Regions from separate parts of the Streptomyces sp. NPDC094147 genome, predicted to be linked through region 2. Evidence: riboswitches for the same ligand, from Rfam matches in the RefSeq annotation. Region 2 holds a riboswitch; each other region holds the start of a gene.
The links. Region 2 has a riboswitch for magnesium ahead of ACIQ8J_RS35160 (hypothetical protein). Riboswitches for the same ligand answer to the same signal wherever they lie in the genome.

Region 1 (3,266 bases), on a different contig from region 2:
GAAGGAGTATCCGGCGGCGAGCACTCCGGCGACGCCGCAGCCGGCCATGATGTCGAGGATCGCGTTCGCGGTGATGTCGGGGAAGAGGACGGAGGCGGTGAGGATGATGGAGAGAGTGACCAGGACGCCGACGACCGCGGCGGTGAAGGCGTTGGTCTTGGGGCCGTTGACCCAGGGGCCCAGGACCTGCTTGTCGTTGCAGAGCAGCAGCAGGAAGACGGAGGCGGAGGGCAGCAGCACTCCGGCGAGCGTCTGGACGCCCTGGGTGAGCAGGCCGAGCGGGGAGCCGGGGATCAGCACGATGGTCGCGGCCACGGCCACCAGGCCCGCGTAGATGGCGTAGAAGCCCTTGGCGCCCTTGACCCCGCGGTGCAGCGAGTGCTTCATGCCAAGTACGTCGCCGATGGCGTAGGCGGTGGAGAGCGAGACGGCGAACGCGCCGATGATCGAGGCATCCAGCAGGGCGACGGCGAAGAGGACTCCGGCGATCTTCCCGGCGTGTGCCTCAAGGCCGGTGGCCAGGCCCGCGGCGTCGTCGAAGTTGCCGAAGTCCTTGGTGCCGGCGAAGGCCGCGGCGGTCATGCCCATCAGGGCGGCGCCGCCGATGACGACGATGGCGATGCCGATCACGAGGTCGGCCTTCTCGTACTTCATGAAGCGCGGGGTGATGCGCTTGTCGATGACGTAGGACTGCTGGAAGAACAGCTGCCACGGGGCGACGGTGGTGCCGACGATCCCGATGATCAGCAGCATGACGGTGGCCAGCTCGCCGGAGCCGCCCGGCATGGACGGTACGACGAAGTCGTGCGCCATCTGCGAGGACGCCGGGTGGATGATGAAGTACAGCGGAATCAGCAGCAGCGAACCGGCGCAAAGGAAGATCGCGATCCGCTCGAAGCGGCGGAACGACCCGGTGAACGCGGAGGCGATGATCACCGCTGCGGCCAGGATCACCGACGCCACCTTGGGCAGCCCCAGATAGCCGGCCGCGAGCGTGATGCCGATGAACTCGGTCACCAGGGTGAGGGCGTTGAGCAGGAACAGGTCGATCACGGAGAAGGCGCCCCAGAACTTCCCGAACCGCTCCAGGATGAGGCGGGCGTGGCCGACGCCGGTGACCGCGCCGAGCCGCAGCACCATCTCCTGATTCACATACAGCACCGGGACCAGCAGGAGCAGGGTCCACAGCAGGCTGGTGCCGTAGTTCTGTCCGGCCTGGCCGTACGTGGCGAACGCGCCGGCGTCGTTGTCGCCGACCATCACGATCAAACCCGGGCCGACTATCGCGAGCAGCGTCTTGAGCTTGGCGGACAGGCCCCGGCGCTCGGCCTGGTCGTCCAGTTTGATGGTGCCGAGCGCGCCGCGGATGTCGCCGACGTGGGCGTCGTCGAGAACTGCCGCGCGGGGTGCCGGAACGGTGGGCCTGACGGGTGCGGTGGTCATGGTGGGTCTCCCAACTCCCCTGGCAGGGGGAGGTGTTGGGGGACGCACGGCAGCAATCCTGCCCGCGAGCGCGGCTCATCGCCCCGGGGCGGCCAGGGGGCCGCGCCGGGCATGGGCGGTGTCGCTGCTGCGCTTGCGGGAAAGGTGGTTACCGTGCGCCACGGAAGAGCGAGGGCATACGGAATGAGGGGCAACTGTGGCCCGGACTACTGCAACTGCAATCCATGTCTCTCGCCTCCTTCCGGCCGGAGCGCACGTGGGCGCTGGACGACGCGGCAAGGAGCGGACCGGGCGTGACCCGGTTCACCCCAACTCGTCAGAGCTTTGGCACTGCACGGCGTAATCCCCTTGCCGGGGAAGCCACTTGGGGTCACCCCTTAGGCCGGGGAGACCTGGCCTGACCCTGGGCGTCTCTCGACGTCGTGGGGTCAGTGGCCTGTGTCCGTGCAGACGCCTCACCGAACGAGGTGCCCTCTTCAAACCTCCAGAAGCATAGCCTCTTTGTTGCACGATCACGCAACTGCTTGGTGAACCTTTGACGCGGAACGGCTCGTTCGGGTCCCCTCGGCACCGCCGCCCCGGCGCGGGTACTCTGCTCCGCGACATGCACACCACAGGGAGCTCATCGGTGGATCACGACAGCAAACCCGCAGGCAGCACGGCCGTCGGGCACGGTCTGCACTGGCGAGGGGTGATCCGTACCCGGCGGGCCGTCATCACCACGTCGCTCGCCGTCGGCGGCCTCGTCGTCTCGCTCAACTTCGGCGGACTGCTGGGCAACCCGGACAGCCATCAGTCGATGACCTCCCGGGTGATCGCCGGCATCAGCGCCGGGATCTTCCTGGTGGGCGCGCTCATCGCGGTGCGCGGGGCCACGGACGATCTGGTGAAGCTGCTGACCGGCCGGATCAGCGACAACCGGTCCGCCGCGCTGCGCGTGATCTGCCTGCTCTCCGGCTACGCGCTGGTGATCCTAGGCGCGCTCAGCCTGCTCCGGGTGGAGTGGAGCAAGCTGCTGCTGGGCGGTGCGCTGACCGGTGTGGTCCTCGGGATCGCCGCCCAGCCCGTCCTCGGAAACATCTTCGCTGGCCTGGTGCTGCTGGTCTCGCACCCCTTCACGATCGGCGAGAAGGTCAGCGTCCAGTCGGGACCGCTCGGCGGCCGCATCGAGGGCGAGGTCACCGACATGACTCTGCTGTTCGTCGAACTCCACACGGAGGACGGCAAGATGCTCCTCCCCAACAACGCGGTCCTCGGCGCGGCGATCGGCCCGCCCGCCCGCGAGACGCCGCTGATCTGAAGGGGGGGAGTGCCCCCTGACACATTGCAACGGCCTCTGGGGGCCTGACCTTCGACACTGTTTTCGCATTGCGCAATCAAGCAACTAGCATGCGGGGCGAAGGTGTTCCTCCTCGCGGGTGTGTCCATGCCGCTGGGGCCGCGAGGCCCGGGAACGCGACAGATCCGAGGGGGAGAACGAACACGCCATGATGGGCCACTCGCACGCCGTCAGCGGTGCACTGCTCTTCGCAGGGACAGCGCCGTACCTGCCGCCGCTGATCATGCACACGCACCTGGCGCCGCAGGAGATCTTGATGGGCACCGTGCTCTGCGCGGGTGCCGCGCTGCTGCCCGATCTCGACCACCATGACGGCACCATCGCCAACTTCCTGGGCCCGGTCTCCAAAACGCTCTGCCGTTTCGTGGCCTGGATTTCCGGCGGGCACCGCCACGCCACGCATTCGCTGTTCTTCGTGGCCTTCATGACCCTGGGCAGCTGGGCCGGGGTCACCTACCTGGGCCGCCCGTTCACCGTGGGCATG
Region 2 (3,266 bases):
ACGTACACAGGACTCTTCTTCAGCGCATCGGCCACCGCACCGGTACCACTCGCCGCGTGCGCGGGTATGGGAACGAGGACGGCGGTCAGCGCGAGCAGCAGCCCGGCCAGGGCCGTGGCGAGGCCGGGTCGTGCGGCCCGGGATTGGGCGGGCATGGGGGTTCTCCTCTTGGTGCGTCGGCCGGGGTGGTACTCGTACTCGGCCCGGCCGTCGACAGCAAGCAGCGAGACGCTCATCGTGATCCCGATCTTCGCCTTGCCGCGCTTGCGCTGTCGTCCCGCCACCGTAGCCCCGCTACCAGCCCGACACCGACCCGACACCTGATGGCTGCCTGCCATGTGAGCGCCCCTTGTCCGTGCGGTCTACAAAGAAGTAGGGGACCGTCTGATCCCACCCCACAGTTGTACAGTTGCGCAATGTAGCAATCTTTCCGGCGGACGCATCCCTGACCGTCCCGTCCGGCCATGCAAGAGGAAGGCGGGGACGAGATGTTCCGCAATGCGCTGGAACCGTGGCATCTGCTCATCCTGGTGGTCGTGCTCGTCCTGGTGTTCGGCTCGAAGAAGCTGCCGGACGCCGCCCGAGCACTGGGCAAGTCGATGCGCATCCTCAAGAGTGAGGCCAAGGCCATGAAGGGCGAAGGCGGCACGCCGCCGACGGCATCGCCCGCGCCGGGCCCGGCCGCACCCGAAGCACCACGCACCATCCAGGCCGCACCCGGAGACACCGCCTCTGCCCGCCCTGTCGCAGAAAGCTCCCACGACGCACACTGACCCCTCAGCCAGCGGGTCGCGCACTGGCGCCGTCACGTCCGCGGCACAGCGGCTCGTCCTGCACTCGATGGTCGCGGCAGGGTCACAGTGGACCTCCGGCAGGCAGCCCTGCTCTGCCTCCCTCACCGGGAGCCGACGACCAGACGACCGTCGCGGCAGCCCGAGCCGGAGGGCCACTCACCTCGCGAGACGTACGGCCCTACCGGCAGATGCGCTCCGGCGTCGCGGCCGTCTCACCGGACGGGGCCGGTTTCCCGTTGTCGTTCGGCCCCTTGCAGAAGCCGCCGGACTTGATGAGAACCCGCGTGCCCCTCGGCGACGATCTCCTCGACGGGGGACGGCGGCATCGTTGGCCGCGGGCCCGCAGGCCTCGTGGCCCTCGTGGCCCTCGGCCAGTGCCACCTCCCGTCGCCTGCGCCGCCACCAGGTGACGCGAGTATTGAGCGCGGTGAGCACGACCCACGCCCTCGGTGACGGATGCCGGCTCACCTTCGCCCACATGGCGTGACGTCTCGCGGCGGTTCGGCAAGGGATCACCGGCATGAGGCCGGGCCCGCGTCAAAGGTTCGCCAATTAGTTGCGTCATCGCGCAAGAAGGGGGCTATGCTTCTGGAGGTTTGAAGAGGGCACCTCGTTCGGTGAGGCGTCTGCACGGACACAGGCCACTGACCCCACGACGTCGAGAGACGCCCAGGGTCAGGCCAGGTCTCCCCGACTTAAGGGGTGACCCCAAGTGGCTTCCCCGGCAAGGGGATTACGCCGTGCAGTGCCAAAGCTCTGACGAGTTGGGGTGAACCGGCCATCGGGGCCGGTCCGCTCCTTGCCGCGTCGTCCAGCGCCCACATGCGCTCCGGCCGGAAGGAGGCGAGAGACATGGATTGCAGTTGCAGTAGTCCGGGCCACAGTCGGCCCCGCATCCGATCGACCTCGCCCGTCCTCGGCACGCGATAGCGACACTCTCTACGCACACGTCTCCTCACCCGCACCCGTACGGCCCCGGCCGTCCCGGGCGGCCGGGCTGCTTCGGTGTGCCGTGCGTGACTGCCGCGTGCCCCCAACTCCTCCCCCCACCAGGGGACTTGGGAGCCTCACCATGACCACCGCACCCGCCAGGCCCACCATTCCGGCACCCCGCACCGCACGCACCTGCTCATCGCGATGATCCTCGTCGTCATCACGAGCGTCCAGGTCGCACTCGGCCGGTGAGTCCCGCGCGGGGCGGCGAGCGATGCCGCCCCGCGGGCCGGAGAGCCAGACCACCGTCAACTCCCCTTGGATAAGGGAGGACTCCATGCGTTTCCTTCACCACCTCGCGAAACTGACCGCGCCCGCCGTCCGCCGGGTCGCACCGACGGGATGTGCCTGCCCGTCGCTGCCCCTGACGCTGTTCGACGGCACCACGCGCACCTACCTCCTGGACGACCCGGCCGCCTGTGCCGGACCGCACGCCCGGCACGCCGCCTACCACCCCCGCGTCCACCTCGCCTACCTTCTCGCCCGCCAGGGCCGTGAGGCCCGCTGGCTGGCCCAGTTCACCGATCTGCCACTGGCGGCCGCCCAGCGCATCAGCCGAGCCGCCACCGACACCCCGCCCAACCACCCGTCCCCTTCCGCCCGCGCCCTGCGCCCCGCACGGAGGTGAGTCACCCATGTCCGTCCTGACCGCCATCCACTTCCCCGTCCACCACACCACGCCCCGCAAGCGCGGTGTGCTCCGCGAACGGATCGCCGGCGTTCTGCGGCGGCTCGCCGACAGCCCCGTGGACAGCACCGTCATCCGCGCGGCCCCCGGCCCGGCATCGGCACGAACCCCCTCGGCACGTGCCCGGAGCGGCTCTACCCCGCACGCCCACTGGCACCCCGTCACCGGACCCGACGGCCGACGCCACCTCGAAGCCACCTGGCACTAGGGGGTGTCCGGTGGGTCAGGGTCGGACAGGGCGCGGCGGCTGGTGCGGTGCATCGCAAGGCGTCGGAGCGTTTCGATAGCGGAGCTATCGGGACGTTTCGGCAACGCGGCGAGGTGCCGTGCCAGCCGCCGCGACCCCGGCCATGACCCACCGGACACCCCCTAGGGGGTGTCCGCTCGTGGCGCCGACTTGTGGGGGCGCCGTTTTCCGGACCGCGGGCTCTGACACCGTGCCGACCTGACAGGAGGGGACATGCCCCTGAATTACCGACTGGTCCACCGCGTTCACCACGATCTGCTGACCACGCCCACGGGGTCGCGATGGCGCCGACGGGCCCGGCCCGTACCGCAGTCGCCGTCCCGGCCCGAAGTGGCCGAGCTGCCGAGGGCTCCGGAGTACCGGGCGGGCGGTCTCGTCGTCGACTGCGGAACCCGCCGGGTCTCGGTCGACGGCCGCCAACTGGAGCTCACCTGCATGGAGTTCGAGCTCATCGCCCATTTCGTCGCGCATCCGCACCGCGTGTACACCCGCCGGCAACTGATGGAACTGGTGTGGCAGCAGAGGGCCACGGGCGACATGCGCA
Region 3 (3,266 bases), on a different contig from region 2:
CGAAGCGAGTAGGTTGACCGCATGAGCAATCTCGATCGCCAGCCCGCGCTCTCCGTCTGCGGCGGACGCGGCTTCGTCGTCGCCGAGCCGGTGCGCGAGCTCCTCTCGCCCCGCACGGTCAAGCTCGGCGAGTCCACCGAGGTGCGCAGGCTGCTGCCGAACCTCGGCCGCCGGATGGTCGGCGCCTGGGCGTTCGTCGATCACTACGGCCCCGACGACATCGCCGACGAACCCGGTATGCAGGTGCCGCCCCACCCGCACATGGGCCTGCAGACCGTCAGCTGGCTGCACCAGGGCGAAGTGCTGCACCGCGACAGCCTGGGCAGCCTCCAGACCGTACGCCCCAGGGAACTCGGCCTGATGACGTCGGGCCGGGCCATCAGCCACTCCGAGGAAACCCCCAAGTCGCACAGCCGGTTCCTGCACGGAGCACAGCTGTGGGTCGCCCTGCCCGACGCCCACCGCGACGTCGAGCCGCACTTCCAGCACCACGCCGAGCTGCCGCACGCCACCGCGCCCGGCGTCGACGCCACGGTGCTCCTGGGCGAGTTCGACGGCGCCACCTCGCCCGGCAGCACCTACACCCCGATCGTCGGCGCCGACCTCGCCCTCACGGCGGGCGCTGAGGCGCGGCTGCCGTTGAACCCCGACTTCGAGTACGCGGTGCTCGCGATGTCCGGCGAGGCCCACGTGGACGACGTACCGGTACTCCCCGGCTCGATGCTCTACCTCGGCTGCGGCCGCACCGAACTCCCGCTCCGCGCCGCCTCCGACGCGGCCGTGATGCTGCTCGGCGGCGAGCCGTTCGAGGAGGAGATCCTGATGTGGTGGAACTTCATCGGCCGTTCGCAGAGGGACATCGAGGAGGCGCGGGAGGCCTGGATGTCGGGCTCGCGCTTCGGTGAGGTGAAGGGGTACGACGGGGGTCCGATCCCGGCCCCCGAGCTGCCGCTGGTGCCGCTGAAGCCGCGAGGGCGGGTGCGCTGACCCGGGACTGCGCCATGGGTGGCGAACGGCCCGCCGCGGCTGCCGCGGTGGGCCGGATCGCGCCACTCGGTTGGCGTGCATCCACGGCTGGGGCGTAGGGTTCGCACCGTTGTTTTCAAGGCACCTCGTTCGGTGAGGCGTCTTCACGGACACAGGCCACTGATCCCACCCGTCGAGAGACGCTCCCGATCAGGCCAGGTCTCCCCGGCTCAAGGGGTGATCCCAAGTGGCTTCCCCCGCAAGGGGATTACGCCGTGGAGTGCCAAAGCTCTGACGAGTTGGGGTGAGCCGGTCTAACGGGTCCGGAGCCCCCTGCCGCGATGCCGGAGCGCCTGCGCTCACGACCCGGGGGAGGCGAGATGGACAGTAGTCCGGGCCACAGTCGGCCCCACCATCCGTGTTCCTCGCCGTCTCTTCGCGGCGCCAGGTAGCCACAGCCACGCGTGACCTGCCCGTCTGCCGCCGACCGTACTCGTGTGCGGACCGGCGGAGCGCGCCCGGTCCCGGCGGCTCGTGTGTCGACGCGCGTCCTGGTGCTGCCCGGTTCCCCGCCGTGTCGGGGCCAGGGGGTGTTCACTCTGTCTGCCAACAATCTGCTCATGACCACATCCGCACGTCTGCGTGACCGTCGGGTCCAGCTCGCACGCCGTGCCACCGCCTCTAAGGCGGTGCGCGGCTCCCTCGTGTCCGTGGCCGGCCTGGTCGGCGGCCCCGTCACCAACCAGGCCGGCGACGACGTCGGACGCGTGGTCGACGTGGTCGCCCGGCTGTACGGCACGGACCCCTATCCGCCGGTGACCGGACTGGTCGTCCGGGTCGGGCGCCGAAGCGCGTTCCTCCAGGTCGACGCCGTCGAAGAGGTCAACGCCGGACAGGTCCGGCTGCGGACCGCACGGATGGACCTGCGCGAGTACGAACGCCGCCCCGGCGAAGTACTGCTGGCCCGCGACGTGCTCGACCACCAACTGGTGGACGTCGACGGCATCCAGGTCACCCGCGCCGCGGACCTCTACCTCGCGCCCCTGGCCGAGCGCATCGTGCTGGTGGGCGTGGACGTCTCGCTGCCCACACTGCTGCGCAGGCTGGGGCCGCGGCGCTGGCAGGCTCGGCCCACCCCGGAGCGGGTGCTGGACTGGCAGGCGGTGGCCCCGTTCGCCGAACACGCCACCGAAGGACCGGCCCAGGTCCACCTGCGCGGCACGCGCTCCTCGCTGCACCAGCTGAGGCCCGCGGACCTGGCCGACGTACTGGAGGACCTGGGCCGCGCCGAGCGACAGCAGCTGCTGGCCTGGCTGGAACCCGGTCACGCTGCTGACGCCCTGGAGGAGATGGAACCCGGCGAACTGGAGAACCTGCTCCGCGAGGCCGGACCCGCCTACGCAGCGCGGATGCTGGGGGAAATGGAACCCGACGAGGCCGTCGACGCACTGCGCGACCTCGGCGCGGACGAGCGCGAGACCCTGCTCGACCAGATGCCCCCGCCCCAGGCCACCGGCCTGCGCGGACTGCTGGCCCGCCCCGAGGACACCGCGGGCGGCGCCATGACCACTCGGCTCGTCACCGCCCTGCGGGAGCACACCGTCGCCCAGGTCCGCGGACAGCTCGCCGAACAGTCCGAGCACCGTACCGAGATCGACGCCGTGGCCGTCCTGGACGGCGACGGTCGGCTGATCGCGGACATCCCGCTGTTCCACCTCACGGTCGCCGAGGACAGCACGACCATGGGCGACGTCGTGGACTGGCTCGCCCAGTTCGGAACGCAGGTCGTCGTCGGCCCCGACACCCCCGTCGACGAGGTGGCCGACCACCTGCTCGCCTCGCGCGCCTCCTCCCTCCTGGTCGTCGACGAGAACGAGAGCCCGCTGGGGCGCATGCTCGCCGACGACATCCTCGACGCCCTCCTGCCCGAACGCGGGCGCCGCCACTTCCGGAGGTTCTTGCAGTGACCCGCGACGCGGACACCTTCACATCGGACACCGCTCCGGACGGCGCGAGGGAGCCCGAACCCAGAAAGGGCTGGAAGCGCATCGCCGCGGTGGCGGCGATCGCCGGCCCCGGACTGGTGGCCGCCAACGCCGGCAACGACGCCGCCGGTATCGCCACCTACGCCTCGGCGGGCTCGCAATTCCTCTACGGCACCCTGTTCTTCATGGTGCTGGTCACGATCGCCCTGGTCATGGTCCAGGAGATGGCGGTCCGGCTCGGCGCCTACACGGGCAAGGGGCTGGGCGCCTTGATCCGCGAACAGTTCAGCCTGCGCCTGACCGCACTGGCGGTGT

Region 1: it holds a riboswitch for magnesium, as region 2 does, so the genes downstream of both, ACIQ8J_RS22045 (NRAMP family divalent metal transporter) here and ACIQ8J_RS35160 (hypothetical protein) in region 2, are expected to answer to the same signal.
Region 3: it holds a riboswitch for magnesium, as region 2 does, so the genes downstream of both, ACIQ8J_RS22015 (magnesium transporter MgtE N-terminal domain-containing protein) here and ACIQ8J_RS35160 (hypothetical protein) in region 2, are expected to answer to the same signal.

Annotation. Positions count from the first base shown of each region.
Region 1 covers NZ_JBIWHT010000015.1:39,450-42,715, forward strand. The annotation lists gene ACIQ8J_RS22045 (NRAMP family divalent metal transporter) at 1-1,443, opposite strand, end outside; M-box (ykoK) riboswitch at 1,744-1,917, opposite strand; gene ACIQ8J_RS22050 (mechanosensitive ion channel domain-containing protein) at 2,072-2,743, shown strand; gene ACIQ8J_RS22055 (metal-dependent hydrolase) at 2,931-3,266, shown strand, end outside.
Region 2 covers NZ_JBIWHT010000061.1:58-3,323, forward strand. The annotation lists partial or broken gene ACIQ8J_RS35150 (hypothetical protein) at 1-284, opposite strand, end outside; gene tatA (Sec-independent protein translocase subunit TatA) at 489-773, shown strand; M-box (ykoK) riboswitch at 1,397-1,570, shown strand; gene ACIQ8J_RS35160 (hypothetical protein) at 2,065-2,415, shown strand; gene ACIQ8J_RS35165 (hypothetical protein) at 2,423-2,683, shown strand; gene ACIQ8J_RS35170 (winged helix-turn-helix domain-containing protein) at 2,936-3,266, shown strand, end outside.
Region 3 covers NZ_JBIWHT010000015.1:32,553-35,818, forward strand. The annotation lists gene ACIQ8J_RS22010 (pirin family protein) at 22-987, shown strand; M-box (ykoK) riboswitch at 1,105-1,277, shown strand; gene ACIQ8J_RS22015 (magnesium transporter MgtE N-terminal domain-containing protein) at 1,587-2,933, shown strand; gene ACIQ8J_RS22020 (NRAMP family divalent metal transporter) at 2,930-3,266, shown strand, end outside.